One region of the Paenibacillus sp. EB106-04-04-XG159 genome, then DNA from elsewhere that is predicted to be linked to it. Evidence: riboswitches for the same ligand, from Rfam matches in the RefSeq annotation. Region 1 holds a riboswitch; each other region holds the start of a gene.
What was found. A riboswitch is a leader RNA that binds a small molecule or an ion and turns the genes downstream of it on or off. The one in region 1 is predicted to bind cyclic di-AMP.

Region 1 (7,792 bases):
TCACTGGCCTGAGCGAGACGATCTATTGGATCGAACACGGCAGCAAATATCCGTTGAAAGGTCCAGTGCGCATACCTGTTGTGAGGCTATCGCAAGTGGATCTTCTGGGGTATCCGACCGGGGATGTGATGGACGCTGCTCTCGCTGAGAGCAAGTGGAATATGAGAACCGCACCGGACGGCAGTATCCCGGACGGGGCTGTATTCCAGATCGAAACAGGAAGATGCTATCAGCGGCAAGGGGCGGTATGCCGAGAATTTATGACTGCGCACGCTCTGTCTAGCTGGCAGATGGAGGGCAAGGTCGATTCGCGTTCAGAACAAGAGCGGAATGCGTTGGGTGAAGGGTTGCCCATTATGGCCGCTCCAGTCATTCAAGCTTATCATCTGTGATGTTGATGGGAGTGTGTCGGTCGATGGTGCCTGAGAGGGCGGGAATATGCTGTATATCAGCGAATTGCGAATGGCATATGCCTGCCCTGCGGGGATAAACAATCCAGAACGACAGGAGGAATCAGCTCGTGTATAGCCTCAAGGGGAAAGTACTGGCTAGAAGAAGTACAGGAGCGGTAAAGAGAGCTGTATATCGCCGACTGAAGCGACGAATTCAGCGAAAGAATCATAGAGGAGTACGGGGGCTGCGCTCTAAATTAACTCGCAAGCCTAGTCCGACCTATAATAAAGCTTATAACCAAGCATATAGCGAAGGCTTCAATCAGGGATTTGCAAAGGGCTTTGAGGATGGCCATCAGATGGCCTATGCGGGTCAGGTGTGATGGATGAGAATCCCCCGCAGATTAAGGCATCGCAGGAGGTCTCCTCTGACCGCAGCTCGAGCGCGGCGCAGACGCAGAATAGGTCAATTTGAAGGCTATCAGGAAGGCTGTATTAGAGGCCGAGCAGCATCCATCGTACAGGTGATTCGCCTCGAGATTCCGTTCAGGCACATACACGTCATGTATGTATCGACTGGAAAGGGATATCCCTATTCACCGCTCGATGAAGGAATGATCGCGACCCTTCAGGGAATGGTTGCACAAGTGACTACGATAGGGTCGAAGGATGCAGTAGCTTCCACGGCGGCTCTTGTCAGACCGGACCTCGTCCTTGTGCTGGACGGGATGGAGCTTCCAGTGGAGCAATTGAACGAGCTGAGAGCGATCGGAATTCGCACAGCAATCTGGTTGACGGATGATCCTTACTATACAGATATTATGAAGAATGTGGTGCAGCATTATGATTTTATTTTCACCCTGGAAATGAACTGTGTCAGCTTCTATCAATCCATTGGCTGTGCGAATGTACATTACTTGCCGTTCGGTGTATATCCCGGACATTTTCAGCCTAGGACCACTTCGAGCGGCAGATTGCGTGAGGTATGCTTCATCGGCACTGCTTATTGGAATCGAGTGCGCTTCTTAGATCCGATCTTCCCGAGGCTTATGTCCTATGACACTCGAATCTCTGGAATTTGGTGGGATCGTGTAGCCAGGTACCGCCAACATAAGCAAAAGGTTGATCTTGGTCGTTGGCTTACCCCGCAAGAAACAGCTGAAATGTACAATGTAACGAAGATCGTGATTAACATGCATCGCTCGCATGATGATGATACCTTTAATAGCAATTCGGCACAGATTGTCGGCGTTTCACCTAATCCGCGCACGTTTGAAATCCTGGGCTGCGGAACACTGCAGTTGACAGATGTGCGCAGTGATCTATCGCGATTCTACACCCCAGGAGTAGAGATTGAGACCTATAACTCGCCGGAAGAAATGCTTCAGAAGATTGATTATTATTTAAAGCATGAGGAAGAACGCCGTGAGATTGCGCTGCGCGGCCTTGCACGCACACTGCGTGAGCATACTTATGCTCATCGGCTCAATCAGCTGTTCGGAACTATATATGGATCTTAGTTTAAGTTGAGAGCCGTCGCGCGGACCTTCCGAGCGGCGGTTTTGCATGTTGTGGAAAAAATAGGTGGTTGGAGCGCTAAACTATGACTTTATGTCGAAAAAACGATTACAACCAGTTCATTCTTAGATTATCTGCTTTATGCTTTATCGATCTGATAATCGCTAGATTAAACGAGCAAGACATAGCTGTGAATATGAAAATAGAAGATTGTGTGTGATTAGTCACATGAATCTAGCCTTAATAATTCAATAGCAGCTTTCGGTTTCGTTTACATAAAGGTTGCGGGAGGCGTAAGATACATTTCAGCAATTGATCACAGCCGTTGCGATTTCATCGCTGAATTCCGCGTAATGCGGAAACGGGGGAACCATTATCGCGAATAGTATAGCTTGCAGCCGCATGATGATTGAAGCTGCGAAGCGGATGTTATTCGCTGGGGTGAATCCGGTTAAGGACATATTCACGATAGGCATGTGAATTGTCGCTTCAACCAGTAGGGCGACTCTTCGATTCCGAACCCGACAGCTAACCTCGTAAGCGTCCGAGGAGAGGCGCGTTTAGGCTAAAGTACATGAAGCATCAGGTACATTAGATACAGCGCATGCAGATCAGCCTCTTACCCGAATGAATGATGCGTTTGCGGACATTTTAGGAGGTAGTGAGGATCATGTATGACAGAGATCGGACCATTGCGGTATTCGCTCCTAATGCAATGGGAGTAGACTTCGTTCGATCGATTAAGGGCGCCGGAATCCCGGTTGCCGCAGTTGTTAACAATGCCCAGTGCGTTACCCGGATGAAACAGCTTGGTGTGACAAATATTTGGCGCATCAACACATCCAAGTCACTGGCAGACTCTCAGCCCTTGGGGCGAGTAGGACGTATTTATTTATTTGAAACGAGCTTTGCGTTGACCTGTCGGTTGTTGAAGCACTGTCGACCTTGGACCACAGACAGTATCGTGGTCATTACGAAGCATCATAATCCAAGATCGATCTATCGGCTGCTCGGAGCGGATATGGTATTGTACACACAATCCGAACAGGTATCGTTTCTGCTGAATGATCTGATTAGTTAGCAGAGCTATAGGTTGATCCTAATTTCATAGAGCCAAGGCCAAGCTCATCGCTTAATCCCTGTTGCAGGGGAGCGGGGGAACCAATTAGGCATGTCAGAGTGAGTAATGCTCTGTCATGCAGGGGTGAATCTCGGCAGCCAGCCGAGTAGGGCGACTCATGCGCCCGAATCCGTCAGCTAACCTCGTAAGCGTCCATAGAGGCAGCCTTCTTTCGTCGTGCAGTATGTCCGGCTTTCTATAGCTGTGACTAGATAACCGCATGGGAAGAGGACCCCCTCTTTCCGTGCGGTTTTTTTGCGATTCGGCGCTGAAATTAGGTGGAACCTGGTTCATTCGATTCTAAAGGGGTGTGAAGACTGTGTTGGATGTCATTATGGTCGCGCTGCTAGGGCTGTTGTCCTCGATCGTGTATATCGTATATCGATGGAGCGCTTCTGAATTAGAAAGCTGATTAGCGAGGTGAACGTCATGATGATCGCACTGGGAGTGCTTGTAGCGGCACTGTTTGTCTATCTTGGCTACGCATTGGTTAAACCTGAGAAATTCTAGATTCCTATAGGGGTTATAAGCGAGAAAGGTGGAGCTGCACAATGACAGCTTTGGGCTGGTTATCTATTGGTATTACGATTGTGATCGTTATTTTGCTGGCGCGACCGGTAGGGCATTATTTGGCGAAGGTGTTCAATAGCGAAGGGGCTCCGCTGCCAGGCGACCGCATTCTTGGTCCAGTTGATCGCTTCTTGTTCAAGATATTCGGGATACGAGAAGTCAATCAGAGCTGGAAGGGATATGCGATGGCTCTCGTGCTTACGAATGTAGTAATGATCGGAATCACGTATACAATCTTTCGAGTGCAGGCTTACCTGCCGTTGAATCCAAGCGGTGTTCCGAACATGGAGCCCAGCTTGGCCTTTAATACAGCGATTAGCTTTATGACGAATACGAATCTGCAGCACTACAGCGGTGAAACGGGTTTATCTTACTTGTCGCAGATGGTTGCCATCGTATTCCTCATGTTTACTTCTCCGGCGACTGGCCTTGCGCTCGTATTTGCAATTATTCGCGGGCTGACCGGCAGACCGATGGGCAACTTCTTCGTTGATATGGTTCGATCGATTACTCGGGTGCTCATGCCGATCGCAATTGTAGCAACTGTGCTGTTCGCAGCATGGGGAGTGCCTCAGACCTTGTCGCCAAGCGAAACGGTAACGACACTGCAGGGAGAAGAGCAGACGATTGTGCGTGGTCCCGTAGCCTCATTTGTAGCGATTAAAGAGCTCGGCAACAACGGAGGCGGCTTCTATGGCCCGAACTCAACGCATCCGCTTGAGAACCCGAATGCATTAAGCAATACGCTGCAGATGATCTTGATGCTGCTCGTGACGACAGCTACGCCGTTTGCTTACGGCAAGATGGCTGGAAACGCCAAGGAAGGCAGGACGCTGTTCGTCGCGATGCTCATCATGTTTGTGGTGATGACCGGCTTATCCGTAACGGCTGAACAGGCTGGCAATCCCGTTATGCATCAGGCAGGCATTGAAGGGCCGAGCATGGAGGGCAAGGAGGTGCGCTTCGGCGTAGCGCAGTCCGCTCTATATTCTGTCGTTACAACAGCTTCCGAGACGGGGGCAGTTAATAATATGCATGATACGATGACCCCTCTAGGCGGATTGATCCCGCTTGCGAATATGATGCTGAACACCATATTCGGCGGTATGGGAGTAGGCTTCGTCAACGTTCTCATGTATGCGATGATCGCGGTGTTTCTATCCGGTCTCATGGTCGGCCGTACACCGGAATTTCTCGGGCGCAAGCTGGAGAGCCGCGAGATGAAGCTGATCGCCGTAACGTTAATTATTCATCCGCTGCTCATTCTGTTCCCAGCAGCAGTAGCATTGATGACCCAAGCGGATACCTTGAGCAATCCTGGATTCCACGGTTTAACGCAGGCATTGTACGAATTCACCTCTTCTGCTGCCAACAACGGCTCAGGCTTTGAAGGTTTAGGAGATGCGACAGCTTTCTGGAATATTGCGACTGGCAGTGTCATGTTCTTGGGACGCTTCCTCTCCATGGTGCTGCTGCTCGCGGTAGCAGGCTCGATGGCTAAGAAGCAGCCTGTTCCTGTGACGAGCGGGACTTTCCGTACGAATACGGCAACTTTCGGCATAATCTTTGTCGGCTGCACCCTTATTGTGGGCGCACTGACATTCTTCCCTGCGATTGTGCTGGGACCGGTCGCAGAACATCTGACACTGTGGAAATAAACGAGAGATGAACAGGGTAAGGCTCAAGGAGGAATAACAATGAAGGCATCAATGCCTATTAATAATCAGACTCCATATGAAACAGGGAGCGGACGAGGAATGAAGGCAGGTAAGAGCATGCTGCAAGGCGGCTTGTTGAAGCAGGCTGCTATCGAAGCGTGCAAGAAGTTTCATCCGAAGATCATGATTAAGAATCCGATGATGTTTATCGTCGAGCTGGGCTTCGTCATCACCCTGCTGCTGACGATTGCGCCGGACCTGTTCGGGACACCGACGGCGCGCTGGTATAACGGCGCAGTGAGCTTTATTCTGCTCATAACCGTATGGTTCGCTAACTTCGCTGAGGCGCTGGCGGAAGGCCGCGGCAAGGCTCAGGCGGATTCCTTGAAGCAGACGAAGAAGGAATTGTATGCGAATAAGATAACGGAAGGAGGAGCCCTCACGCGCGTTGCTTCCACGGCATTGCGCAGAGGAGATGTCATCATCGTTCGTGAAGGCGAGACGATCGCGGGCGACGGCGAGGTGATGGAAGGCTTGGCTTCTGTCGATGAATCGGCGATAACGGGTGAATCGGCGCCGGTGCTGAAGGAAGCGGGCGGCGACTTCTGCTCCGTCACAGCAGGCACGCGCGTCGTGAGCGACTGGATTCGCGTTCGAATCACCAGCGATCCCGGCGAATCCTTCTTAGATCGCATGATCGCGCTCGTTGAAGGCGCCAAACGTCAGAAGACCCCGAACGAGCTCGCGCTTCATACGGTGCTGGTCAGCTTGACCTTGATTTTCTTGATCGTCGTCGTAACGCTGCCCTTCTTCGGGCAATATCTGAACATCGAGATGAACGTTGCGGAATTGATCGCCTTGCTCGTCTGCCTGATCCCAACGACAATCGGCGGACTGCTGTCAGCGATCGGTATAGCGGGTATGGACCGCGTAACACGGTTCAACGTGATTGCGACTTCTGGTAAAGCGGTAGAGGCATGCGGTGATATTCATACCATAATATTGGATAAGACGGGTACAATCACGTACGGCAATCGGTTGGCAAGCGAACTGTATCCAGTCGTGAATGAGGATAAGCAGGAGCTTAGCCGCTGGGCCGCAATCTCGTCGCATCGGGATGAAACGCCTGAAGGACGCTCGGTGCTGGATTGGGTAAGCAGGCAGGGCTGGACGTATGACCGCGAGCTGGCGGAGAGCGGGGAAGAGATTCCGTTCAAGGCGGAGACACGAATGAGCGGTCTCGACCTTCCGGATGGACGTTCAGTACGCAAGGGCGCTGTAGATGCTATCAAGCGCTGGGTTATGGAGCGCGGTGGCAGCATCCCCGCGAATCTGGATACGTTGACAACAGAGATATCAACATTAGGCGGCACACCGCTCGCTGTAGCAGTAGATAACCGTATATACGGTGTAATCTACTTGAAAGATACGGTTAAGCCAGGCATGAAAGAACGGTTCGAGCAGCTGCGCGAGATGGGGATTAGAACCATCATGTGTACAGGGGACAATCCGCTGACCGCGGCGACGATTGCTCGAGAAGCGGGCGTAGATGATTTTATCGCCGAGAGCAAGCCGGAAGATAAGTTGGCGCTGATTCGCAAAGAGCAGGCTGCAGGCAAGCTGGTCGCGATGACGGGCGACGGTACGAATGATGCGCCAGCATTGGCGCAAGCGGACGTTGGGATCGCGATGAATAGCGGGACGACTGCCGCCAAGGAAGCGGCTAATATGGTGGATCTGGATTCTGATCCGACCAAAGTGATTGAGGTTGTAGCGATCGGCAAGCAGCTGCTCATGACACGCGGCGCCTTAACTACCTTCAGTATCGCGAATGACGTAGCGAAATATTTTGCTATCATACCGGCACTGTTCATGCTCGCGATTCCTGAGATGGCTTCATTGAACATTATGGGCTTGAATTCCCCAATGTCAGCCATTCTATCGGCGCTGGTGTTCAACGCGATCATCATACCGCTCTTGATTCCGCTTGCCGTCAAGGGTGTCAAGTATAAACCGATGAGCTCGGAGAAGATGCTGAACCGCAACATGCTCATCTACGGCGTCGGCGGTCTGATCGCTCCATTCATCGGCATTAAGATCATTGATCTGTGCTTAGGCTTAGTGTTGTAAATTACGAATGAAATATCGAGAGGTGCGGGTGTTTAACTATGAAAACAACTGACATAAATAGTTCGGAAACTGAACGGGGCGCGGGCAGCTTAGCTACGATTATGCGTATGAGCTTTGGCTTGATGGTGCTGTGCGGACTCATCTATCCGCTCGTCATGACAGGCGTCGTTCAAGCGGCATTTCCGAAGCAAGCGGAAGGAAGCATCGTGTATGACGCAGAAGGCAGGGCAGTTGGGTCTGAGCTGGTAGGTCAAACGTTCACAGAGCCGCACTTCTTTCACGGCCGCGTATCCAGTATTGCCTATGATGCAGGCGGAGCAGGATCGCCGAACTATGCGCCATCGAATCCGGATCTTGCTACGCGCATTCAGCAATCTATAACGGATTGGCAGGTGAATAATCCG
Region 2 (7,792 bases), on a different contig from region 1:
AAGCAGGCGGCAAAGGATCGAGGATTATCCAAACGAGATGTATATCAAGAGCTGTTGGCTGCACAGAGCGAAGAGTGAAGAGGAATAGGACTCACAGAGGAGTTAAGTTGGCAAGCAGTACAGAGGTTTATATAAAAAAAAGGACCTTCATGGTTGGGTTCATAACCATGAAGGCGTCAAGGAAGATATTAAAAGGTTAGAATTAACAAATTCGAATAATGCTATTATATACTATATTTTTTAATTTGTCACAGGTTGTGGAATTTCTGATACACATTCGTGACAAACAATTTTTCCTTTGAAGTATGTAACACTCTCTGCATTGCCGCAGAAGATGCATGCTGGCTCATATTTTTTGAGCATAATGCGCTCACCGTCGACGTAAATTTCCAAAGCGTCTTTCTCGCCAATACCCAATGTACGGCGAAGTTCAATTGGAATGACGACGCGGCCAAGTTCGTCGACCTTACGGACGATACCTGTGGACTTCATCATAGTTAATCCCACTCCTCTGATTTGCGTTATGTCATGTTTCGACATTATTCTATGTTTTATTGTCTATTATGGTACCAACCATTCCCAAAATAGTCAACCTAAAATGTAGATTGAGAGGGTGCTAATTAATGGGTGATTTCATATAAAATGCATGTTATTCGCCCTGATTCCTCCATAATATAGTAAAATAAGGTATTATATCTATTTTTATTAAGTATATAATTACATATTAATATATTTTAATACACTGATTTCATATATATGGAAAATGAGAATTATGTCGAAAAGTCAAGGAAAAGTAGAAGTTTTTAACTATTATGGATTTGAGGAGGGGTGGATTATGCTGCGCGAAGAAAAGGTGTTTAAAGATCCTGTTCATAATTATGTCCATGTTCAAGATCGAACCATATGGGAGCTTATCAATACGAAAGAATTTCAGCGGCTGCGTCGTATTCGACAGTTAGGCACTTCTTATCTTACGTTTCATGGTGCTGAACACAGTCGGTTCTCGCATTCGCTCGGGGTGTATGAGTTAACTAGGCGTATCATATCTCAGTTTGAGCGGAATCAGTATGAGGATTGGCCAGTTGAAGAAGGGCTCGTCACGATGTGCGCCGCGCTGCTTCATGATGTTGGACATGGACCGTTCTCTCATTCGATTGAAGAAGCGTTTGGGGTACATCATGAGGATTGGACATGCCGCATTATTAGTGGAGATTCTGAGATCAATCGGGTGCTGGCGCGTAAAGATCCCTCACTCCCTGAACGAGTTGCTTCTATTATCCAAAAGACTTATGACAAGCCTATTGTCGTGAATCTAGTATCGGGCCCACTGGATGCCGATCGCATGGATTATTTGCTGCGGGATGCTTATTTTACAGGTGTCAATTATGGCAACTTTGACTTGGATCGTATTCTGCGCATGTTAAGGCCTTATAAGGATCGTATCGTGGTGAAGGAGAGCGGAATGCATGCTGTAGAGCATTACTTAATGTCACGATATCAGATGTACTGGCAGGTGTATTTCCACCCAGTTACACGCAGCTCTGAGCTGTTATTGCGACTCATCTTCAGACGAGCGACCGAACTGTATCACGATGGATATGAGTTTCGTTATTTCTTGCCTCCGCTAGATGCTTTATTTGAGGGAAGAATAACAGCGTCACAATATGTTCAATTAGATGAAGCATTTGTTCAAGCAATGTTCTCACAATGGATGCAGGAGAAGGATGAGCGGCTTGCAGACTTGTGCCAACGATTTATGGAACGTAAATTGTATAAATATGTAGAGGTAGATGGATTAGATCAGTCATTTTGCGAAGAGCTGGAACAGGAATGGCGCAGAATCGGCTTAGATCCTGCTTATGATCTATGGTTTGACTCCCCCACGGATAAGCCGTACGATGTGTATCGGTCAGGGGAGGAGCCGACCCTGCAGCACATTATGCTGCTGGATCGTAATCAGCAATTGGTGGAGCTGTCTAAGCGTTCCGATATTATCCGTTCTATTAGCGGAATCCACCGCGGCAAATATGTTATATACTTCCCAATGGATAAGATCAGATCATTAGCCAATGAGCTGTCGCCATCAATTCGAAGTCTGTTAATGAGGGAAATGGAAGGGGCAAGTGAGCATGATATTTGACACACACACGCATTTGGATAATAAAGCATTTGATGAAGATCGCGAACTGGTCATTGCTCGCGCAGTGGAACAAGGCGTAACTCGCATGGTAAACGTGGGCTTTAATCGAGAAACGATTCCTACGACAATGGAACTTGCTGAGAAGTACCCATTTATATATGCGGCAGTTGGCTGGCATCCGACGGATGCTATTACAATGGAGAAGTCCGATATCGATTGGATAGCAAAGCTGACTGAACATGAGAAGGTTGTTGCCATCGGTGAGATTGGACTTGATTACTATTGGGACACTTCCCCTAAGGATGTTCAGCAGCGAGTATTCCGCCAGCAGATTGGTCTGGCCCGTGAGCTGAAGATGCCAATCATCATTCACAACCGGGATGCTCATGAAGATGTGATACGCATTCTCCGTGAAGAGAAAGCGAAGGATGTGGGCGGCATCATGCACTCATTCTCTGGCAGTTGGGAAACAGCGAAGATGTGTATGGATATGGGGTTTTATATTTCATTTGGAGGCCCGATCACATTCAAGAATGCCAAGCAGCCTAAGGAAGTTTTGAAGCAAGTACCGATGGACCGCTTATTGGTTGAAACGGACAGTCCCTATCTGACACCTCATCCATATCGTGGAAAGCGAAATGAATCTGCTTATGTACGTCTTGTAGCAGAGGAAGCAGCTGGAATAAAAGAGTTAGATTTTGAAGAATTTTGCAAAAAAACGACCGACAACGCCCTTACATGTTTTGACATGCGTTGAAAAACGAAGAAAAACAGGTGATATAAAGTTCTACGCCAAAATTTAAATGGATTTCTTTATCAAAACGGCCGAATGTAACTTTATTTTAACCCTTTTTACCGAAAAACGAAATTGATTCGATCTTTACAACTTTGTAATAAACACGATATGATGACTCACAGAAGTTCGATTGAACTTGAATATTGTTCCAACCAACCAGTAACGCTGAGTCTCTGAAACAAGAGAGCGGGGGAACCACATGCCATCGGTCAGTGCCACACCGATGCGGAGTGTATCCTAGGGGTGAGTTCCGAGCGACCGAGCCATGAGCCGGTTCGAACGGATAGGGCGACTCTCAGCGCCCGAACCCGACAGCTAACCTCGCAAGCGTATGGAGAGAGGTCCTCGTCTTGAGTCCTAAATGGGTTGTCTGTTTGGGTCATCTAAGAAGCCATAAGAGAGAATCCTCTTAAGTTAGGCTTCTTTTCGTTTTTATCAGCTCCGAGACTGTGAGTAATAGAAACTCGCATAATCGTGCTAACCTATTCATAGGTTAGAAGAAGCAAAGGTGAGGAAGGAACCGTTACTGGGGTTGGTATGAAGAACAAGCCGGCACAAGCTTGTTCAACATCATATCACCAATAGTCGCGTCAGAAGCAATCATGCAGCATTCTTGACGGCGGGACTATGAAGGAGGACCGAGAAATGGGAAACATCGTGAACAACGAACCCCATGATCCCCGATCATCCAGCAAGTCACTCGCAATGCAGTGGAAGCATGAAAATGTGCGAATTATTTCAGTAATTGCTGTAGTTGCTATCGCTATAACAGTAGTCAGTGTCCTGGTCGGTTTCAGCTACTCGAAGAATACGGTATCAGTATTCGTCGACGGGCAGTTGATGAAGCTTGAAACGAGACAGGATACGGTACGCGAGGTTTTGGATGAGCACGCGATTACCGTAGGAACACATGATGAAGTATCAGTGGAGCTTACAGCAGAAGTAGAAGACGGAACTAAAATCATCATAGATCGCGCGGAACCTGTTCATTTAACGGTAGACGGACAAACGAAAACATTGTACACGACAGAGTACGATGTGAAGCATGTCTTGGATGAGGCTAATGTCTCGTTGACCGAGATGGACAAAGTGTATCCAAGCGTAGACACAGCTATAAAGTCTGATATGGGCATCAAAGTGGTCCGTGTGACCAAGGATATTGTACAGCGCCCAGTTGAAGTTCCGTTTCAAGTTGTAAAGCAAGCTGATCCGAATCTGAAAAAAGGTTCAACCAAGACGGTTAAGAAGGGTCAAAATGGTCTAGTCGTACAGCAGATCGAGCAGGTTTATGAAGATGGCAAGCTTGTTCTTTCGCAGATGGTTGGCAAGACAGTTCAAGCCAAGCAAGTTGACCAGGTTGTTGCTTACGGTACGAAGAAGGAGCCGGAAGTTGCGGTATTGTCAGCCAAGAGCCATGATACCGAGCAGAAGGTAAAGGACGATATGGGCTTTGACTACAAAAAGAAACTTACTAATGTGCAGTTGACTGCTTATACAGAAGAGAAGGGCTCCCCAGGGGCGAAGACAGCATCCGGAACCAAGGTTACTGAAGGTCGAACGATTGCTGTAGACCCCGATGTGATACCTCTTGGCTGGTGGGTATATATCGAAGGTTATGGCTTCTACCGTGCGGAAGACACGGGCGGTGCCGTCAAAGGAAAAATCGTCGATATCTATTATGACAGTTCCAAGGAAGTAAAACGTTTTGGGCGCAAAAAAGGAAACACGGTTTATGTTATCGGTCCTGTTAAACCAGAGGCCAACTAAGCCGTCGGTTCGGACATACTCGAGGTAGATTGCGGCTGTGTACTTATGATATAGTAATTCATAACTGTTTATGTCATGCTAAGAAGAGGGGATCCCCCTCTTCTTTTGTGTTTTTTCATACAGCTCGGTCAGGGCATAGAAAGGGTGGTCAGCAGTGATCCGAGAAGTAATCGTGGTAGAAGGTCGAGATGACACGGTTGCCATCAAGCGAGCAGTAGAAGCCGATACGATCGAGACCGGCGGATCTGCTTTGAACGAAATGACGTTTAAGCGCATTGCTATTGCGCAGGAACGGCGAGGGGTTATTATCTTTACGGATCCCGACTTCCCAGGCGAACGGATTCGCAAGGCGATTGCAGGGCGCGTTCCGGGCTGCAAGCATGCGTTTATAACGAAGCGGGAAGCGTTGGCGAAGGGTGACATCGGAGTGGAGAATGCGTCCCCTGAGGCAATCAGACAGGCTTTGGCGAATGTACGTACAGAGATGCCCTCACCGGAAGGTGCAGTGCTCACCTGGAGCGATCTCATTGCAGCGGGTTTAACAGCGCTTGAGGGCTCATCAGAACGCAGAATGAAGCTAGGTGAGTTATTAGGGATCGGATACTGCAATGCGAAGCAATTCTTGAAGCGATGCACAGCCTTTCAGATTACTCGTGAGGAATTTGAGCATGCATTGCAAGAATTGAGTGAGCTCGATCGTAATGAACGACAATAACACATAAGCATTACGCATGTGACTGGTATGAGATATAGATGTTAGAGGAAGGCAGGACTAATCATGACAAAAGGCGCAATGGATATTGCCACGCCGTCGCGGACGAAGGAAATTATACGCAAGCACGGTTTCTCCTTTAAGAAGAGCTTGGGTCAGAACTTTCTGATCGATATGAACATCATGCGGCGGATCGTGCAAGCAGCCGAGCTGGACGAACATACTGGGGCTCTGGAGATAGGACCGGGGATAGGTGCCTTAACAGAACAGTTAGCTCGTCTAGCGGGCTCCGTAGCCGCTGTAGAAATCGATCAGAGGCTTATTCCTATACTTGATGACGTACTGGAGCCCTATACAAATGTAAACGTGGTGCACGGCGATGTACTGAAGGTGGACCTCAAACAACTGTTTGCGGACTGCTTCCATTCGATTGAGAAGGTCAGCGTAGTAGCGAACCTCCCCTATTACGTTACGACTCCAATTATGATGAAGCTGTTGGAAGAACGATTGCCCCTGAAAAATATCGTGGTTATGATTCAGAAGGAAGTTGCCGAACGCATGGCAGCCAAGCCTGGCGGCAAGGAATTCGGAAGCTTGAGCATCGCGGTTCAATATTACAGCGAACCGGAGATTGTATGTACGGTTCCTGGAACGGTATTTATTCCACAGCCAAATGTGGATTCAGCGGTTATACGTCTTAAAGTACGTGAGAAGCCTCCTGTTGAGGTAATGGATGAACAGCGATTCTTTGAAGTGGTACAGGCTGGTTTTGCACAACGCCGCAAGACGCTGTGGAATAATCTGAAGGCGCGCTATGGTAATGACATCGGTGTTGAAGCGCTGCAGGCGGCTCTAGATCGTGTTGGGATCAATCCATCACGACGCGGGGAGACGCTGTCCCTGCAGGAGTATGCGAGCCTGAGTGACGCCATACATCAAGCATATGCCACGAAAGCTAATGACTAATCATGATAATTAGACACCAATCCCACCTCAAGCCCATACGATAGTCAAGAGGTGATAACGCCTATGAGAGTGGGAGAGTTGGTTGTCCGAAAGTCGTATGGCGGCGACATCACATTCCGGATCGAGCATATTGTTCAGGATATGAGCATTATTAAGGGGACCGATTACCGCTTGATGGCGGACTCGCCGTTGTCCGATCTTGTGAATGTGTCAGAAGCGACGATTAAGCGCAGGTCCAAACAAGCGCATATCAAGATGGTGAAGTCGGTAGAAGCGCTGCAGAAGCATTGCAGGCGTCAGTCAGAGCGTCGTATCGCAGAATTTCATCCTCCTGGAGCTATGAATGAGGCGTCCACATTTGAAATGCCTGGAAAGGTGCTGCATTTGGACGGAGACCCCTTGTACTTGCAGAAGAGCATGGCGGTCTACAATCAGCTTCGTGTGCCGGCGGAAGGTCATTATGTGCGTGAGATGAATATGTCTGACGCGGTTGCGCGCTTGCTGCCGCGAGTGAAGCCGGATATTATTGTCATCACTGGGCATGATGGCGTATATAAAAATTTGAAGAACAGGGATCTGCACAGTTTGCAGAGCTATAAAAATTCTCAGAACTTCGTAAATGCGGTGAAAGCGGCAAGACAGTATGTGCAGCATCTTGATATGCTGACAATCGTAGCGGGCGCGTGCCAGTCTCATTTTGAAGCGCTTCTGCTGGAGGGCGCCAACTTCGCCAGTTCCCCAGGCCGCATCATGATTCACGCACTCGACCCGGTGTATGTTGCGGCTAAAGCAGCTTACACTTCGATTAAGGATACGGTTCAGATCGCTGATATTGCTCCGCATACGATGACGGGGATGGAAGGTCTAGGCGGGGTTGAGACGAGGGGAAGCCACCGGCTCGGAATGCCAAAGTGGAAGGACTTAGCTACCTTGACAGTAACACCGAGCATTGATTTATAGGGGTTTGTAAATGAACGGTCGCATGCTGCGGCCGTTTTTTTGTTATTTCGTCATCAGATGAGCTTATTTTTGAACATATTTCATGATATTGCATAATTTTCAGCGCGTATGGACAATCTAAAAAATTATATAAAAAAATGAATTGACACATAAATTGTCTTATTGTTATAATTATTTATTTGATTTGACAAAACCTCTGGAACTAGCTATAATGGATTAGGAAAGAGGTGGTAGTTGAAATGGCAAAGAATGCGCTATTTGAAATACGACGATGTCTCGAACCGCATGTCGGTCAGAAGATCCTGCTTCGTGCCAATGGAGGTCGCCGCAAGACGATCGAACGCACAGGCGTATTGGAAGAAACCTACCCTTCAGTTTTTATTGTTAAGCTGGACGAGGAACAGAATGCATTTAAACGTGTTTCCTACAGCTATGCAGATATTTTGACGGA
Region 3 (7,792 bases), on a different contig from region 1:
AAAGGAACGTTACTTCTTTGCAGCTAAGACCGCTCTCAACAAGTTCAGCCAATGGTATGGTGAATATCCTTATTCCACACTATCGATTGTCGTGCCGCCGATGGAGGCTAACGGTGCAGGTGGAATGGAATACCCTACGCTGGTAACAGCCTTCGGCGCTGGAGACAACAGTCCTGGATATGATCTGGAGCGCACGGTTATTCATGAGATAGGACATCAATATTTCTACGGCATGGTAGCCTCTAATGAATTCGAGGAGGCATGGCTTGACGAAGGCTTTACTTCATATGCGGAAGACAAGCTGATGGAGGAAGAGTTCGGTGTCTCACCGAACCTGGCTGTCGTGTCAAGTTTTATGACGAACCCTGCCCCATTGAAGCAGGATGCATGGCGATACAAGGATCAGAATCATTATGCTGAGAATGTATACTATCGCGCTAAGCTAGTACTGCTCGCAATGGAGAAGCAGGTAGGGGAAAAGAAGATGCAGCGCATCTTGAAGACTTATTTCAACAAATACCGCTTTAAGCATCCTTCCACTACGGACTTCCAACGCGTAGTCGAATCGGTGACGAAACAGAAATGGACCGACTTCTTCAATCAGTATGTATATGGTCAAGAGATGGCTGACTTTGCGGTTGAGAGCATTGAAACTCACACTGTGCAAGCTAAAGATTCTGTGAAGTATGAATCGACCGTCAGCATTCAGAAGCTTGGAGCGGATTATCCTACTGTTCCGGTCGTATTTGGATTCAAGGACGGCTCGACGACTCGGAAAGTATGGCAAGTCGAGGGTGATCGCATTCAGTACAAGCTGACACATCTTTCACCACTGAGCTGGGTTATGGTTGACCCACTCTATACCATTGTCGTCGAAAATAAACATGTTAACAATTATATGCGCGCTCAAGTAGATGAACCTGTCCGAACGCGTGTAAATTGGTCAGCAGTCAAGTGGATCGAACTGATTACGAATGTATTGGGGTGGTGATCGTCGCATGAAACCACATTTTCGTACGGGATGGGATTGGATCGTGAATCATGTTTATATCTGGGTACTTCTGTTCCTATACCATCTATTGTGGGGATTCTTCCTCTATCGGTTTATTGATTCTATCGTTGTTCCGATATTGAAACGATATCCCGATCCAGCGCCGTCTGAGATGAGCAATCAAATCTTTATGCTGGAGAGCCAATTCCAATTAACCAAAACATCAACCTATACCCCTTATCTGTGGGCTATTATCGGATTTATCGCACTTCGGATGCTGTTGACTCCATTAATTCACGCTGGGCTGCTGTATACCATGGCCAATCATCGATCAGAATCCAGTCTAACCTTCTTTCGAGGTATTGCCGCGGTATGGAAGCCGGTATCCTTATTGTATCTAATCGAAACGGTCGTGCTATTGGCTCCCTCTTATTGGATCGTTCCTTATCTGGCAGAGACGCTGGCGACTTCCCTAAACTGGCAGTCCATGCTGATGAATGTTCTACCGATCGCCTTCGGCTGGATCATTGGAGGGTGGCTTCTGCATCACCTGTTCTTGTTCCTGCAATTCGGCGCGGCGACGGAGATGCCGCTTCTTCAGGCCATGAAATGGGGCATACGCCGTATTCTGCCCGTTATCGGAATATCGCTCACATTCATCCTGATCACAGCTCTCTCTGGCGCAATGATTACAACAGCCGCTATGTTCTGGACAGGGATGACTGCCCTTATCCTCCAACAGGCCTTTCCAGCACTGCAAACTCTGCTGAAGCTATGGAGCCTTTCTAGCCGTTACGCAGCTTGGCAGCATCAGGAACACCTCTAAATCATATAGCTGATACTGTATCAGAAATAGATCACGTATATAGCAAAAAAAACTTGTCTTACCCGCTTTTTTCGCGGATAGGGACAAGTTTTTTTATTTTAGGGACAAAAACAGTTTGTCAAATGAATTACATTCTGTTAAAATAAGTTCAGGATTTATTACAACTTTGTCATGAAACCATTCTCAGTTCTTTCAAGATTGTAATTAAAAGCATCGGACTCAGATGTGATCTTATTATGCCGAATTCCCGTACACATCCGGGAAACGGGGGAACCAAGTATTTTGGGTGAATTGATCTTGCTTATGCAGAGATCATAGGGAGACCTTCAACCGAACCCTCCAGCTAACCTCGCAGGCACGGAAGGGGTATATTAAATTGAAAAAGAAGCTTGTCACTGCAGCTGTTGCAATGAGCTTGCTATTCTCTATCGGAACTGGAAGCGCATTCGCGGCAACTAAGATGGACACTACGATTGATGGTTTGTTAGGTATTGATTACAAGTACGGCGGCACAACAACAAAAGGCTTTGACTGCTCTGGATTCGTAGGATACGTATTCGACAAATACGAAGTTGATCTTCCTCGCACATCCTCTTCGATGTATGATGAAGGTACTAAAGTAAAGAAGAGCGACCTTCGTCCTGGAGATCTAGTATTCTTTAATACTAGCGGAAAAGGTATTTCTCACGTAGGTATTTACGTTGGTGACAACAAATTTGCTCATGCTTCCACAAGCAAGGGAACTCGCATCGACAGCTTGAGCATGGATTACTATGAGAACCGCTATGTGGGTGCTAAGCGCATCTTGAGCGACGAGCAATACAAGTATATGGCAACTGAATAGTAGTTCAACAGATTTAGTAGATTAACCCGGTAGGATGCCTAATGCAGCCTGTCGGGTTTTTTAATGTGTAATGCTGCAATGAGCGCCTTCGCTATGCTTAATTGACTATAAGACGGCATGGCAATCGTCAACCCTTCAAACTTCGAGAGTAATATCGAATGTTATGATTAGCCTTGTCCGTGAAACAATTCAAATGATAAAGGCATGTCCCTTAGACCTGTGGACATGCCTCACTTCAGCTAGTATTCGTGCTATTGTCGAGAGCTCTGCTCACCCTGTTGAGCTCTCCATTCCTGCATCTTAGCTTTTAATTCCTCAGCAGTGATCCCATCCATCTGCGCACCGTTCTGGGTAGACCAATCTTTCATACGCTGCGCACGGTCCTCTTTATTGACATGTTTCCCGTGGAACAGGTGTTTTTTTCCACCCATCTTCAGATGAACTTCGTCACGAATCTGCTCAAGCGTCTTCCCTTCCGTCGATATACCCAATTTTTTGGCGACAAGCAGCAAACGCTTCTCACGCAGCTCTCGCATCTGGCTGCGAAGCTCCTTCATCTCGGTTTGCATCTTCTGCAGCTCTGGATCCTTCTGCAGTTCCTCCCACTTCGCCTTTGCATCAGCTCGGGATTTATCTTCAGATGTGCTCGGTTTCATCATGTCGCCTGTTGGCAGCATCGATAGCAATTGAGACGGCTCACCGTTCTTGCGATCATTTACTCCAGCCATCACGACCTTCGCCTCTGGCAGCGTCGCAATTGTCTTCTCTGTCACTTCAAGTGCCGATGTCGATGTCGGAGACGCAAGCAGCAGCATTATAGCTGTTGACCAAGCAACAGCCGATGTCGTAGTCCATTTCATCCTTGTGACACCTCATTTCATAAAGAGATAAGATTAGTATGATCAATTTATGTAAAATCATGCTGAAAATAGGCTTAAATTTTGTTCATGTTTAAGCTATGCTACAGGTACAGCATTCATATTCATCTAATCTGTTATATCGCACCATTCTCATCATACGTATAAGGAGCAGCGATTGTTTCAACCAATGCGATCCAATTGTCATTTTACTTAACATCCGCTTTCCAATATTCCGGGATAATCCTATAACTTGTTAGTGAAAGGTGTGAAAATTCCTTGATTCTCATGCTGAATGAACTTGATCCTGACATCATACAAGACATCCAACAGCTGGAGCGCTGCTGCCAAGCAATTGATCCATCTGTCCGTCTCTCTCTCGATAATTCTCTCAATATCGATAAGCATATTCCTTCTTACTATCTTTATTATGAACAGCAGCAACTTGTAAGCTTTATTAAGCTGTTTATCCCTACGAAGGAAGAAGCAGAAGTTACCGGCTGCACACTGCCTGACTATAGGCAGCAAGGATACTTCAGCTCACTGCTGACAAAGGCTAGAGAGCAGCTCACACTCTACCGTATACCGAGCTTGCTGCTCGTATGCGACTCTCAAGCCGCTCCTGCTAAGCAGCTCATGAATAGACTGCCAGCCGCCTATCAATTTACAGAGTATTCACTGAAGTACAAGGGGGAGCCGATATATTCTAATCCTCTCTCTCCTTATGCAGTTCGTTTGAAGGTGGCTTCTGAGGAGGCTCTAAACAGTCTCGTTCATTTATCCAGTACCATCTTTGAAGAGAGCATTGAGTCTGCCGCATCATTTATAACTAATACGATGAATGCTGCCAACCGTACGCAATATGCAATCATGCATGGCGATCAATATGCGGGCATCGTATCGATCACCTATGTGGAACAATCCGCGTCCATCAATGGCTTCGGGATTGACCCAACCCTTCAGGGCAAGGGATTAGGCAGAGCCGCGCTTTATGAAGTAATTCAAGAATTAACGAATAAGAACATTGCAGATATTGTCCTTGACGTGAACAGCGCTAATGAACGGGCTTATCAATTGTATATATCGGCAGGATTCCAGGTTGTCTCAGCGACAGATTATTATCGAATGCCTGTTTAAAGTGATCATATCGACGCCTAGGTTTCGTTAACACACGTCACCTGACAGAGTATATGAATCGTTAGGTTTTACATTAGCTTCTATAAATCTGCTGACATCATGGATTAACTCCCTTGTGGCATCATTTATAATAAGGAGATGTTGGAATGAAGAAATTAAGATTCACTGTGGGATTCCTTGTTGGAGGGATCCTGTTCGGCTCAATTGGAGCGGCAGCTGCCTCATCCACTCAAATGATTGAAGTCCTATTCGGTGTCAAGGATGTGAAGATCAACGAAGCCTCTGCTATGCCGGACAAGCCCTCCTTTATATATCAAGGCACTACTTACGTCCCGCTTCGATACATCGCGGAGAATCTAGGCAGTGAAGTAAATTGGGTACCGGAGACACAGACGATCGAGATCATCACTCCTAAGGCTCCCCCTATCACAACGACACCAACTGCTCCACCAACAGAGAAGGAACCGACTAGAAGCTATTCCAATATGGACGTAGTAGGCGAGTGGAAATCGGAGTTCGATGTTAATCGAGATCGCAAAGATGTGGATGAATACATCTCATCGAACTTCCGTATAGAAGCGCTCAAGGATAAGATGTTCAAGATCGTCAAAGGAATGTACACGAAAACGAATACCTATTACGATGACAGCCAACAACAGAAGGATATGCATGCATTTATTATCAACTGGGAATCCAAAGTATTTGAGATGCGTGAGGATGGTTCGGCAGACATTGTCATCATCAATCGTTCCAGCCAAGAAGAAGTTCAGGCTCAATTCAAGATCGAGAATGGGAATATTAAGATCACGCTTGCGGAAGATAAGAACTTCGACAAATTCAACCTGCTTCCTTATTACGCAAAACTGAAGTAGAGATAGATCAAGGCACTTCAAAGAACCTTCACCCTCACGTTTGAGTGGATTGAAGGTTCTTTGGTGTATGATATGAGTTTGGCTATTGGATATCGTCAATCTTCAACACAACCGGACAGTGATCGCTTCCCATTATCTCAGTATGAATCTCCGCATCCGATACCAGCGACGCGAGCCGTGAAGAGATAAGAAAATAGTCAATTCTCCATCCGATGTTGCGCTCTCTTACCTTAGCCATGTACGACCACCAGCTGTAGGTGTCAGTTCGATCGGGGTATAGATGTCTAAACGAGTCGATGAAGCCTGCTCCCAGAAGCTCCGTCATCTTGCCGCGCTCTTCGAAGGTAAAGCCTGAATTGCCTTCATTCGACTTCGGATTCTTCAGGTCAATCTCCTGATGAGCCACATTTAGATCTCCGCAGACGATAACCGGCTTCTGGCTGTCCAGCTGCTGAAGGTAATTCCGGAATCGATCCTCCCACTCCAAGCGATAATCCAGTCGGGACAAGTCCCGCTTCGCATTCGGCGTGTACACGTTCACGAGATAGAAGCCGTCGAATTCTAGTGTCAGAATACGACCTTCCGGCTCCTCGTTCTCTTCTATGCCATAACGCACCGATAATGGCTTGATTCTAGTGAATACCGCGGTTCCAGAATAGCCTTTCTTAACGGCGTAGTTCCAATACTGTGAGTATTCGTCACCTATTTCAAGAGCAATCTGTCCTTCCTGCAGCTTGGTCTCCTGAACGCAGAAGATGTCTGCGTCCTGTTCCTTAAAATAATCATAAAATCCCTTCGTCACACAGGCACGCAGCCCATTAACGTTCCAAGATATCAGCTTCATCATCCTATATCTCCTTGCCAATCGGTATCCATTTTCCCTTCTAGTTTACCATAGATGCTATAGGCAATAGGAATAGGAGCTGAATCCAGCTTCCTGCTGTAATTCATATTCACCCTCACCCTTTCCATTTACCCGCTGCTATAATGGTATATAATTACAACACAAAAAGATATCACCCATTCATAGAACAGCAGCACTTCCGTCTCAACTCACAGTTGAATTGAGCACCTGATAACACATGTACAGACCTATGCTGCAGTATAATGGAGACATATTACGCACGAAACAGGAGAGTGACCACATGCTTCCCAAGGTTGTATTGTTTGACTATGACGGCACACTAGCGGACACATTGCCAATTGCATTTCAAGCGTTTCAAGCGGTATTTGACAAGTATGACGGACGAAAGGTGACCGTGAGTGAGCTAATAGACATGTTCGGACCGACCGATGATGAGATAATAGCGAACAATTTCAGTGACGTATCAACCGTACCTCAAGCGATTGAGGTCTATTATGAGCTGTACCGCCAAGGTCACCAGGATGATGCAATGAAGGTTCAGGACATTAGCAATCTATTAACCTATCTGAAGGATAAAGGAATCAAGATTGGAGTCATCACCGGAAAGAGCCGCAAGTCCTTTATCATCTCGTCTGAAGCGCTCGAACAGTCCGACTACTTCGACCTGTCCATTACAGGGGATGACGTCGAGCAGCCCAAGCCGCATCCAGAGGGCATATTAACGGCGTTACATACATTTGGCGTTAGTAAGGAGGAAGCCATGTTTCTCGGTGACAGCAACGCTGATATTAGAGCCGGGCTAGCTGCGGGAGTGCGCACATATGGCGTTCACTGGCTGCCTACCGTTCAGAGCGCCAACTTCGAGACCGCACCCAATCGGATATTTACGAGCACGGAACAATTCATACGTCTGCTGCAAGAGGAGGAGAGATAATCTATGTCTATGGATCCAAAATGGTTAACGTGGGCTAAGCAGATCCAGGCCATCGCTCAGACTGGTCTAACCTATACGAAGGATGTATATGATGCCGAGCGTTATGAAGAGCTTAGACAGATGAGCGTCGAGATCCTATCCGCATACACCTTAGGCTCTATTAGCAGCGAGAAGATTGAGCTTGCCTTTGCCAGCGATACCGGATACGCGACACCGAAAGTGGATGTTCGAGCTGTTGTATTTCAGGATAATAAGATTCTGCTGGTTCGCGAGAAGCTGGACGGTGCATGGTCGCTGCCCGGGGGTTGGGCAGATATCGGGTATACGCCTTCCGAAGTTGCGGTCAAGGAAGCACAAGAGGAATCCGGTTATGTGGTCGAGCCCATTCGTTTGCTGGCTGTGCTGGATAAGAAGCGTCATAACCACCCTCCAGACCTCTATCACATCTATAAAATGTTCATCCTAT
Region 4 (7,792 bases), on a different contig from region 1:
GTACGGAAGAGATAAAGGGAGCTGAACGCGCAAGATTCGCTGGATCGTGCTGTAGCCCATGCCGCGTGCAGATTCTAGCACGCTCGCGTCCACCGACTGAAACCCATCATAGGTGCTGCGAAGAATCGGCATGATGGAATAGAGAAACAAGGCAACTATAGTTGGCTTCATGCCGATGCCAAGCAGCGGGATAAGGATAGCGAGCAGAGCCAAGCTCGGAATCGTCTGCAGCAGGTTGGCCAAGAAGAACACGATGCTGTTAATCCATTTGACACGGTTATACACTAACAGGATTCCGAGAGGAATGGATACGATACATCCAAGCAATACGGATATGAACGTGATCGTCAGATGCTCCTGCAACGCAATCAATATGTCTCCGCCGCGCTCTTGGAAGAAAGTAAACAGCTCGTTCATTACTTCGCCTCCTCTTCGAGGCTCTTGCCATATTGATCAATGAGAGCCGGGTACACTTCGTTCAGATGGCTGACGATACTGCCCCGTGTCAACAGTCCTGCCAAGCGTCCTGTTTCATCTACCACAGCCAGGTTCGATAATCGATGATTCGTCATCATCTCTACTGCTTCAGGCAGCGAGGTCCCAGGAGCAACTTGATACCCAATCGGACGCATCACATCCTGAACCGTCTTGTTCTCACTGCCGAATTCACTTAGAACGCGATAAATCGAAACGATCCCAAGCACCTTCCGGTAGCGGTCAACCACGAACAAGGTATCCACTCGGCGCGCCTCCATAATCTTGATCGCTTCTGCCAAGCCGCGATTCGGATAGATCGTCGCGGGCTGCGTGACCATAACATCGTCAACCGCAGTCATCCGCATAGGCTCGCCTTGAACGGTATCTTCAACCTGTTTCTGTCCGATAAAGGTACGAACAAAGTCATTTGCAGGATAACGGAGTATGGTCTCAGGCGATCCAGACTGCACAATCTCCCCATCCTTCATGAGGATGATCGTATCGGCTAACTTAATCGCTTCATTCATATCATGCGTAACAAAGATGATCGTCTTATGCAACTCTTCCTGCAGACGAACCAGCTCATCCTGCAGCTGCTCACGGCTGATCGGATCAAGCGCGCTGAACGGCTCATCCATCAATATAATATCCGGGTCCGCGGCCAAAGCGCGGATAACACCGATCCGCTGCTGCTGCCCTCCGCTTAATTCAGAAGGATAGCGATCACGATAAACTGCCGGATCCAGATTGACCATGTTCAACAATTCATCTACACGCTGATCTATTTTACTTTGATTCCATTTCATCAGATTAGGAACAACGGCGACATTTTTAGCGATTGTCATATGGGGGAATAAGCCAACACTTTGGATGACGTAACCGATTCGGCGTCTAAGCTCAACCGGGTTCTGAGTGGAGATATCTTCACCATTAATCAGGATGGTTCCACTGGAGGGGGTAATCAGGCTGTTGATATGCTTCATCGTCGTTGATTTACCACAGCCGCTCGGTCCAATAAGTACAGTTAACTCCCCTTTATTAATCGTCAGATTAATATCTTTGAGAGACTGAAAGCCATCTTCATAAATCTTATTTACCTGCTTAAATTCAATCATAATCCTCTCACCTCTACTTTTATTGATCACAGTTTACCCAATATTTGCGATTAAACATTCTCCTGCCAAGCTAATCACTACAGGACTCTTTCTAGATGTTCCATCTCGATTATAAGTACCGTTCATGTCCTGGTAGATCATCAAACCATGAAGCACCTTCAGGGCAATCCAGAGTCATAAACTTCCCATAATTTCCGTTCTTCGATTGATGAAACTTCAAATAGGCTTTGCCATCTTCGATCGCCAATATCTCAATCTTGCCGGACGCATGACTCATGGACAATCTAACCCGCTTACCAAGCCCCGAGGTTCGTGCCTTCGCCTGCTCCACAATTTCATATGCACGCTGCAAGGACAAGACAAAGTCAGAATTGCCCGCAACTGGACGATTGATAAAAAAGTAATACGGTGTAACACCAGCCCATGATAATTGGTCAAGTAGTTCACTCAACACCGCTGGATCATCATTAATCCCCTTTAATACAGGCGTCTGATTCACCACGATAACACCAGCGCTATGGAGTGCATCAAAGGCTCGCTTCGCTTCAAGAGTAATCTCTCGCGGATGGTTGATGTGCGCCATCACATAGATCCGCTGATCTACACTCGAATTCTCACGAAACACCTGAAGCAGCTCTTCATCTTCATAGATCCGCATCGGATTAAACACCGGCAGCTTGGAGCCGAATCGCACAATCTTTACATGCTCGATACTGCGAAGACGTTCCAATATCTCACGAATCTTCTTCGTAGAGAGAATAAGGCTATCCCCGCCCGTGAGCAGCACATTGTTGATCTCAGGATGCTGTTCGATGTAAGCTAGGCCCGGCTCTACATTCAATGAAGCCTCATTCACATCATTGCGGAACAAGCGTTTACGGAAGCAATAACGACAGTAAGCGCCGCACACCTCCGATACAATGAGAAGCGCCGTTGTTCCATACTTGTGCTGACATCCAGGTGCTACATAATTGGCATGCTCATCAGATGCATCCCAACGTCCATACTCCAACAGCTCTCCTTCATTCGGAATGACGAGCTTGCGGATAGGATCATGTTCATCGTTCCAGTCGATCAAGCCAAGGTAGTAATCATTCACGCGGAACACGAATTTCTCCGTGATCTGTTTGAGCTTAGCGCGCTCCTCCTCGGGAATAGCAGTAATTCGATCAATCTGCGTAATGTACTTTGGTTGCGGCATTACGATCGCCCCTTTACTCAAGAATTGGCTTACTCAGTCCTTCTCTTTCAAGTGATGTGCGGATCATCATGATGATCGGTGATTGGATTCAGTCTAGATGCGTCTTGACTGAGACGGGGGGGGGGAAATGGTTCTTTCTTGCTTGCAGAAGATAATACTGTTGCGGGTCAACAGAAAAAGACCCCAACACAAACAATGACTCATCGGTCATTGTTGTGAAATAGGGTCAGCAAAATAATAAAACCCGAATAAAGATTCGGGTCATGGTGATATGTTCATAATTGTGATGTGACCCATCTCCTGCAAACGAGGTTAGCTGACGGACTCGGAAAAGATGGTTTCCTACGCATTGCTGCGACTAGCCCCACTGATTGGTTCCCCCGCTTCCCATTGCTGGGAATTAAGCGTACTTCTATGCTATATGAATATTGACATATTGTCAACATGATTACCACTCAATATTTTCCAGCAATGCAAAATACGAGCACCCCAACGAGTGCTCGCCACTTTCTTATCAAGGAAATTTAACTTATGATATTCGCCTCTAAACTTAATCTTTAGTCGCTTTAGTCCAGAAGCCTCCGTGGAATTGAGTAGGTTCAAGTGTAATGACAAACGCCTTCGAATCAATCTCGATAATCGATTGATACAACTTCTTCTGGTTCTTGCGTCTCGCTAACACTTCCAGCACGAGCCTGTCTCCATCGCGACCTTGACCAATCCATGTGGTAACGCCATAACCTAATTTACGCAGATGCTGAGGTACTTCGCTGAACGGATCGTTTACGATAACTCGCATCGTAACATATCCGAGCGCTAGCTTCCCTTCGATCCAAGAACCTGCTAATACACCTAAGCCGTATCCAAGTGCATATACGATCAGGCTGATCGGCTGATCCAAATATTTCAGAACCATATTCAAGCCAAGCACATATATCGTAATTTCTACACAGCTTAGGACAGCAGCATAATACTTTTGGCCTTTCAGTGTCAGAATCATGCGCAAGGTGAAGAACGCGACGTATACGATTTGTATGCAAAAGATCGATAATAGGATAGTAAATATAACCTACATCTCCTTCAAGTTTATACATTTGTTGTATTACATACGTTAACCGTTAGTGCGCTTCTTCAAACCTGGAGTCGTAAGTATGATGTTTCCGTTAGTCATGAGGAGTGATTCCTGCAATGTCGTAGAGAAGCTCCATTCGCAGATGCTCGCGCACTGTATCAGCCAGCCTGTCAAAAGCCTCTTCTTGTCGATTCACAAAGCTAATACAGCTATTGAGCGGCAATAAACCCTTCCCTTCCCTCAGCTGATTAAGCCACGCACGGCGAAAATGATCATTATGAAATATACCGTGCACATACGTTCCCCAAGCTTTCCCATCTATCGAGGCATAGCCATCGCCAAAGGCTTCTCCAGCGCCTTGAAGTATGAACAAAGGACCTGCGGCTTTCTCGCTCATATTTACCGTTGAGCGCCCCATATGAATTTCATAGCCTGTTATCTTCAACCCCACTAAGTGTTCCTTGTCGGTTAGATTTCGACTTACCTCGCCATACACACGCTCAATCTTCTTCTCCGCGTAGAAGCACGTTTCTATCGGCAGATAACTCAAGCCCTTCACGACCGTCCCCGGTTCAGCCTCAGCACCATCTGGAACACTTATTAGATTGCCTAGCATTTGATAGCCACCGCAGATTCCAACCAGCTTCGCACTGCGGTGAACCTGTACCTCAATTGCCTGCTGTATCCCCGTTTCTCGCAGAAAGCGCAGATCCTCAATAGTGCTCTTCGTTCCTGGCAGGATAATAGCATCAGGTGTGCCGAGATCTGAAGCTTGCTCCACATATCGAATTCGCACGTCAGGTTCAGCCATGAGCGGATCAACATCTGTAAAATTAGAAATGCGAGGATAACGAATCACAGCAATATCTAGCTCATAACTATCTGACTCGCTGCTAGAAATGTGCTTATTCATCTGCTCCAGTACGACGGAATCCTCAGCTTCTATATTCAGATTGCGCACATAAGGCAGCACTCCAAGTACTGGCTTGCCTGTCCGTTCCTCCAACCAGTCTAGACCAGGCTGGAGAAGAGCAACATCACCGCGAAACTTGTTGATGATAAAGCCCTTTACTCGATCCCGCTCATCAGGCTCTAGCAGCTCTAAAGTACCAACAATAGAAGCAAACACCCCGCCGCGGTCAATGTCTGCGACAAGAATGACCGGCGCTTCCGCCCATGCAGCCATATTCATATTCACGATATCGTTGTGCTTCAGATTAATCTCTGCTGGACTCCCCGCTCCTTCCATCACTACTACGTCATACTCCGACTTCAAGCGGTTAACGGCTTCCGTCACCATCACCCGAGCCTCCGGCAAAAATTGACGGCGATAATCCATCGCGCTCATATGCTGATAAGGCTTGCCATGCACAACAATCTGCGAATGCATATCACGAGTCGGCTTAATCAGCACTGGATTCATATCCGTCGTGGCAGCTATGCCGCACGCTTCCGCCTGAACCCCCTGCGCACGGCCTATCTCTTTGCCATCCAGCGTCACATATGAATTCAAGGCCATATTCTGCGACTTAAACGGAGCCACCTTTAGCCCGTCCTGCTTGAAGATGCGGCACAGCGCAGTCGTCACAACGGACTTGCCCACATCCGAGGCCGTCCCTTGCAGCATAATCGCTCGCCCTATCCCATTTGATTCCTCCACTATATAACCAACCACCCTTCATCGAGATGTGTCCCTATCCACACCATTTGACCGTTCTCCCATTAGCTCAGTAAGCATCTGAGTAAACGGGATCGTGAACCGATACTTAATCAGTCACATTAGCCAAGCATTACTCACATGCTCGCTTACTGAGTCATTGGTATAATAGGCAGACACTCTTTTATAGGCACTTGCCAGGCGATGCTTACTGGCTCTATTCCTAATAAATCGCATAAATATAACATATCATTTCAAAAAAAAGCAGAAATGCCGAGCATCATATTCATACGTCCATCTTGAAAAAGATGCATGTTTTGAATGGATGCTCATCGATTCTGCTCTCATCCGAGTGGTTCAAACTACCTGCCTCGTTCAATCTCATTATATTAATGGATATATAGCGACCTGAATCGTCAAGAGAAGGGTCAGCACCAGCTCACAAATCGCTCCGTACGTATCTCCTGTCAGTCCGCCTAGTTTGCGTACAATGGCGCGTGCCAGTACATACGCAAGCAGAGCAGCCAGCAGCAGCATGCCTGCTGTATAACCAAGCACAAGCCATATATTATGAAGCGTTTCAGGGCCTATTATCCACAACTTAACCTCCAGCAGCAGAACGGACAACAAGAGGCTCATTCCCGCCGCTCTGATCACATGTTTGGAGCTTAAACCCTGAAACAGCGAGCCAAGCCCCGACTCCGAAGCTCGCGCATAGGGCTGCTTAGCAATCGCCCACACCATCGTATAGCGGCTGAAGATAAATGGCAGCACAACGGCAATGCTCCATCGCTGCTGCTCCATCAAGCTTGCAATGAGCGACCATTGCCAGAGCAGAATGATAACGCAAGCTATGACCCCCATCGCCCCCACTCGGCTATCCTTCATGATCTCCAGCATCCGCTCACGCGAGCGATGGCTTAGTATGCCGTCGGCGGTATCCATAAGCCCGTCGAGGTGCAATCCACCCGTCATCGCAAGCATGACGAGTACGGTCAATACGGCCGCGGGCATCACCGGCAGCACCTGCATCAGCAGCCAGCCGCTGCCCCATGATACGAGGCCGACGAGCACACCGGCGAAGGGAAAGAACAAGGTGCTGCGCTTCAGCACCTCATTGGTAAACGGCACCTCTACAGGTATCGGCACTCGAGTCAGAAATTGTACTGCGGCAATCAAAGCCTGCTTGAACTGAGTCATAGCTCCACCATCCGACTCTTCAATTCAATAGGAATGCCGGCTGTCACCAGATAAACTTCCTCCGCTATTCCGGCCATTCGTTGATTCAGTCGGCCGGCTGCGTCTCGAAATACCCGCCCAAGCTTATAGGCGGGAACGACACCGTTTCCCACTTCATTGGTCACCATGACCAGCGTTCCGTTATATTTAGCCGCAGCCTCAGCCAACTGCTGAATTCGCCGCTCCACTCGAGCTGTGGAATCAGGCTCGTTCTCAACAGCTAGCAGCTCATTGGACAGCCATACCGTTAAACAATCTACCATAACCGATGGAGCCGTACATGCTGCGAGCTGCTCTGGCAGATTCAACGGCCACTCGGCTGTATCCCAGCGATAAGCCGCAGCGTTTCGTTCTGCTTGATGAAGATGGATGCGCTCTTTCATCTCCTCATCCAGCGCCTCGGCTGTTGCCACATATAAACAGCCTTCCGGCGAGCGCTTACGCATCAACCGCTCCGCGAACGAGCTCTTGCCGCTGCGAGCGCCGCCCGTTACCAGGATGATGCGCCCGCTCATTGCGCCTCGTCCTTGCCCGATACGCCAGCTTGGGCAAAAGTAGCCATCTCGCGCATAATTCGGCAAGCCGCATCAACGAGCTGGAACATCAGCACAGCGCCCGTGCCTTCTCCCAGCCGCATGCCAAGGTGCAAGGTCGGCGTAAGCTTTACCGCTTGCAGCAGCGCGCGATGGCCATGCTCATCCGATAGATGAGAGCCGATCATATAGCCCTGCGCAGCTGGCGCAAGCTTTGCAGCCACTAAAGCGGCAGCCGAGGATATGAAACCGTCGATGACGACAGGCTTGCCATTCATCGCCGCTCCGAGAATAACGCCGACCAATCCAGCGATCTCCAAGCCGCCGACTTTCGCCAGTACATCCAACGCATCATCCTTCTGCGGCTGATTAACCTCTAACGCGCGGCGCACGACATTGCATTTATGCTTCCATTGGTCATCATTGATGCCGGTACCGCGGCCAACCGTTTCTTCCGGCGGCATATCCGCAAATACGCTCATCAAAGCAGCGCTCGCG

Region 2: it holds a riboswitch for cyclic di-AMP, as region 1 does, so the genes downstream of both, AC3WTP_RS21040 (resuscitation-promoting factor) here and kdpF (K(+)-transporting ATPase subunit F) in region 1, are expected to answer to the same signal.
Region 3: it holds a riboswitch for cyclic di-AMP, as region 1 does, so the genes downstream of both, AC3WTP_RS21680 (C40 family peptidase) here and kdpF (K(+)-transporting ATPase subunit F) in region 1, are expected to answer to the same signal.
Region 4: it holds a riboswitch for cyclic di-AMP, as region 1 does, so the genes downstream of both, AC3WTP_RS05830 (KamA family radical SAM protein) here and kdpF (K(+)-transporting ATPase subunit F) in region 1, are expected to answer to the same signal.

What each region holds. Positions count from the first base shown of each region.
Region 1 is NZ_JBYTDY010000004.1:194,100-201,891, forward strand. Features, by position in the region: gene AC3WTP_RS06810 (glycosyltransferase family 2 protein) at 1-392, shown strand, start outside; gene AC3WTP_RS06815 (hypothetical protein) at 521-775, shown strand; gene AC3WTP_RS06820 (CgeB family protein) at 779-1,912, shown strand; cyclic di-AMP (ydaO/yuaA leader) riboswitch at 2,238-2,469, shown strand; gene AC3WTP_RS06825 (hypothetical protein) at 2,581-2,991, shown strand; cyclic di-AMP (ydaO/yuaA leader) riboswitch at 3,030-3,196, shown strand; gene kdpF (K(+)-transporting ATPase subunit F) at 3,463-3,540, shown strand; gene kdpA (potassium-transporting ATPase subunit KdpA) at 3,582-5,258, shown strand; gene kdpB (potassium-transporting ATPase subunit KdpB) at 5,358-7,388, shown strand; gene kdpC (potassium-transporting ATPase subunit KdpC) at 7,427-7,792, shown strand, end outside.
Region 2 is NZ_JBYTDY010000023.1:49,830-57,621, reverse strand. Features, by position in the region: gene rsmI (16S rRNA (cytidine(1402)-2'-O)-methyltransferase) at 1-78, shown strand, start outside; gene AC3WTP_RS21055 (AbrB/MazE/SpoVT family DNA-binding domain-containing protein) at 241-495, opposite strand; gene AC3WTP_RS21050 (HD domain-containing protein) at 836-2,140, shown strand; gene AC3WTP_RS21045 (TatD family hydrolase) at 2,130-2,897, shown strand; cyclic di-AMP (ydaO/yuaA leader) riboswitch at 3,090-3,282, shown strand; gene AC3WTP_RS21040 (resuscitation-promoting factor) at 3,582-4,703, shown strand; gene rnmV (ribonuclease M5) at 4,858-5,418, shown strand; gene rsmA (16S rRNA (adenine(1518)-N(6)/adenine(1519)-N(6))-dimethyltransferase RsmA) at 5,482-6,381, shown strand; gene yabG (sporulation peptidase YabG) at 6,445-7,341, shown strand; gene veg (biofilm formation stimulator Veg) at 7,581-7,792, shown strand, end outside.
Region 3 is NZ_JBYTDY010000025.1:42,679-50,470, forward strand. Features, by position in the region: gene AC3WTP_RS21670 (M1 family metallopeptidase) at 1-991, shown strand, start outside; gene AC3WTP_RS21675 (carbamoyl transferase) at 999-1,817, shown strand; cyclic di-AMP (ydaO/yuaA leader) riboswitch at 2,045-2,189, shown strand; gene AC3WTP_RS21680 (C40 family peptidase) at 2,194-2,661, shown strand; gene AC3WTP_RS21685 (hypothetical protein) at 2,913-3,521, opposite strand; gene AC3WTP_RS21690 (GNAT family N-acetyltransferase) at 3,807-4,655, shown strand; gene AC3WTP_RS21695 (stalk domain-containing protein) at 4,802-5,527, shown strand; gene AC3WTP_RS21700 (exodeoxyribonuclease III) at 5,610-6,371, opposite strand; gene AC3WTP_RS21705 (HAD family hydrolase) at 6,673-7,326, shown strand; gene AC3WTP_RS21710 (NUDIX hydrolase) at 7,336-7,792, shown strand, end outside.
Region 4 is NZ_JBYTDY010000003.1:347,860-355,651, forward strand. Features, by position in the region: gene AC3WTP_RS05820 (ABC transporter permease) at 1-417, opposite strand, end outside; gene AC3WTP_RS05825 (betaine/proline/choline family ABC transporter ATP-binding protein) at 417-1,592, opposite strand; gene AC3WTP_RS05830 (KamA family radical SAM protein) at 1,702-2,793, opposite strand; cyclic di-AMP (ydaO/yuaA leader) riboswitch at 3,080-3,210, opposite strand; gene AC3WTP_RS05835 (DUF2179 domain-containing protein) at 3,344-3,859, opposite strand; gene AC3WTP_RS05840 (cobyric acid synthase) at 3,957-5,492, opposite strand; gene cobS (adenosylcobinamide-GDP ribazoletransferase) at 5,907-6,722, opposite strand; gene cobU (bifunctional adenosylcobinamide kinase/adenosylcobinamide-phosphate guanylyltransferase) at 6,719-7,276, opposite strand; gene cobT (nicotinate-nucleotide--dimethylbenzimidazole phosphoribosyltransferase) at 7,273-7,792, opposite strand, start outside.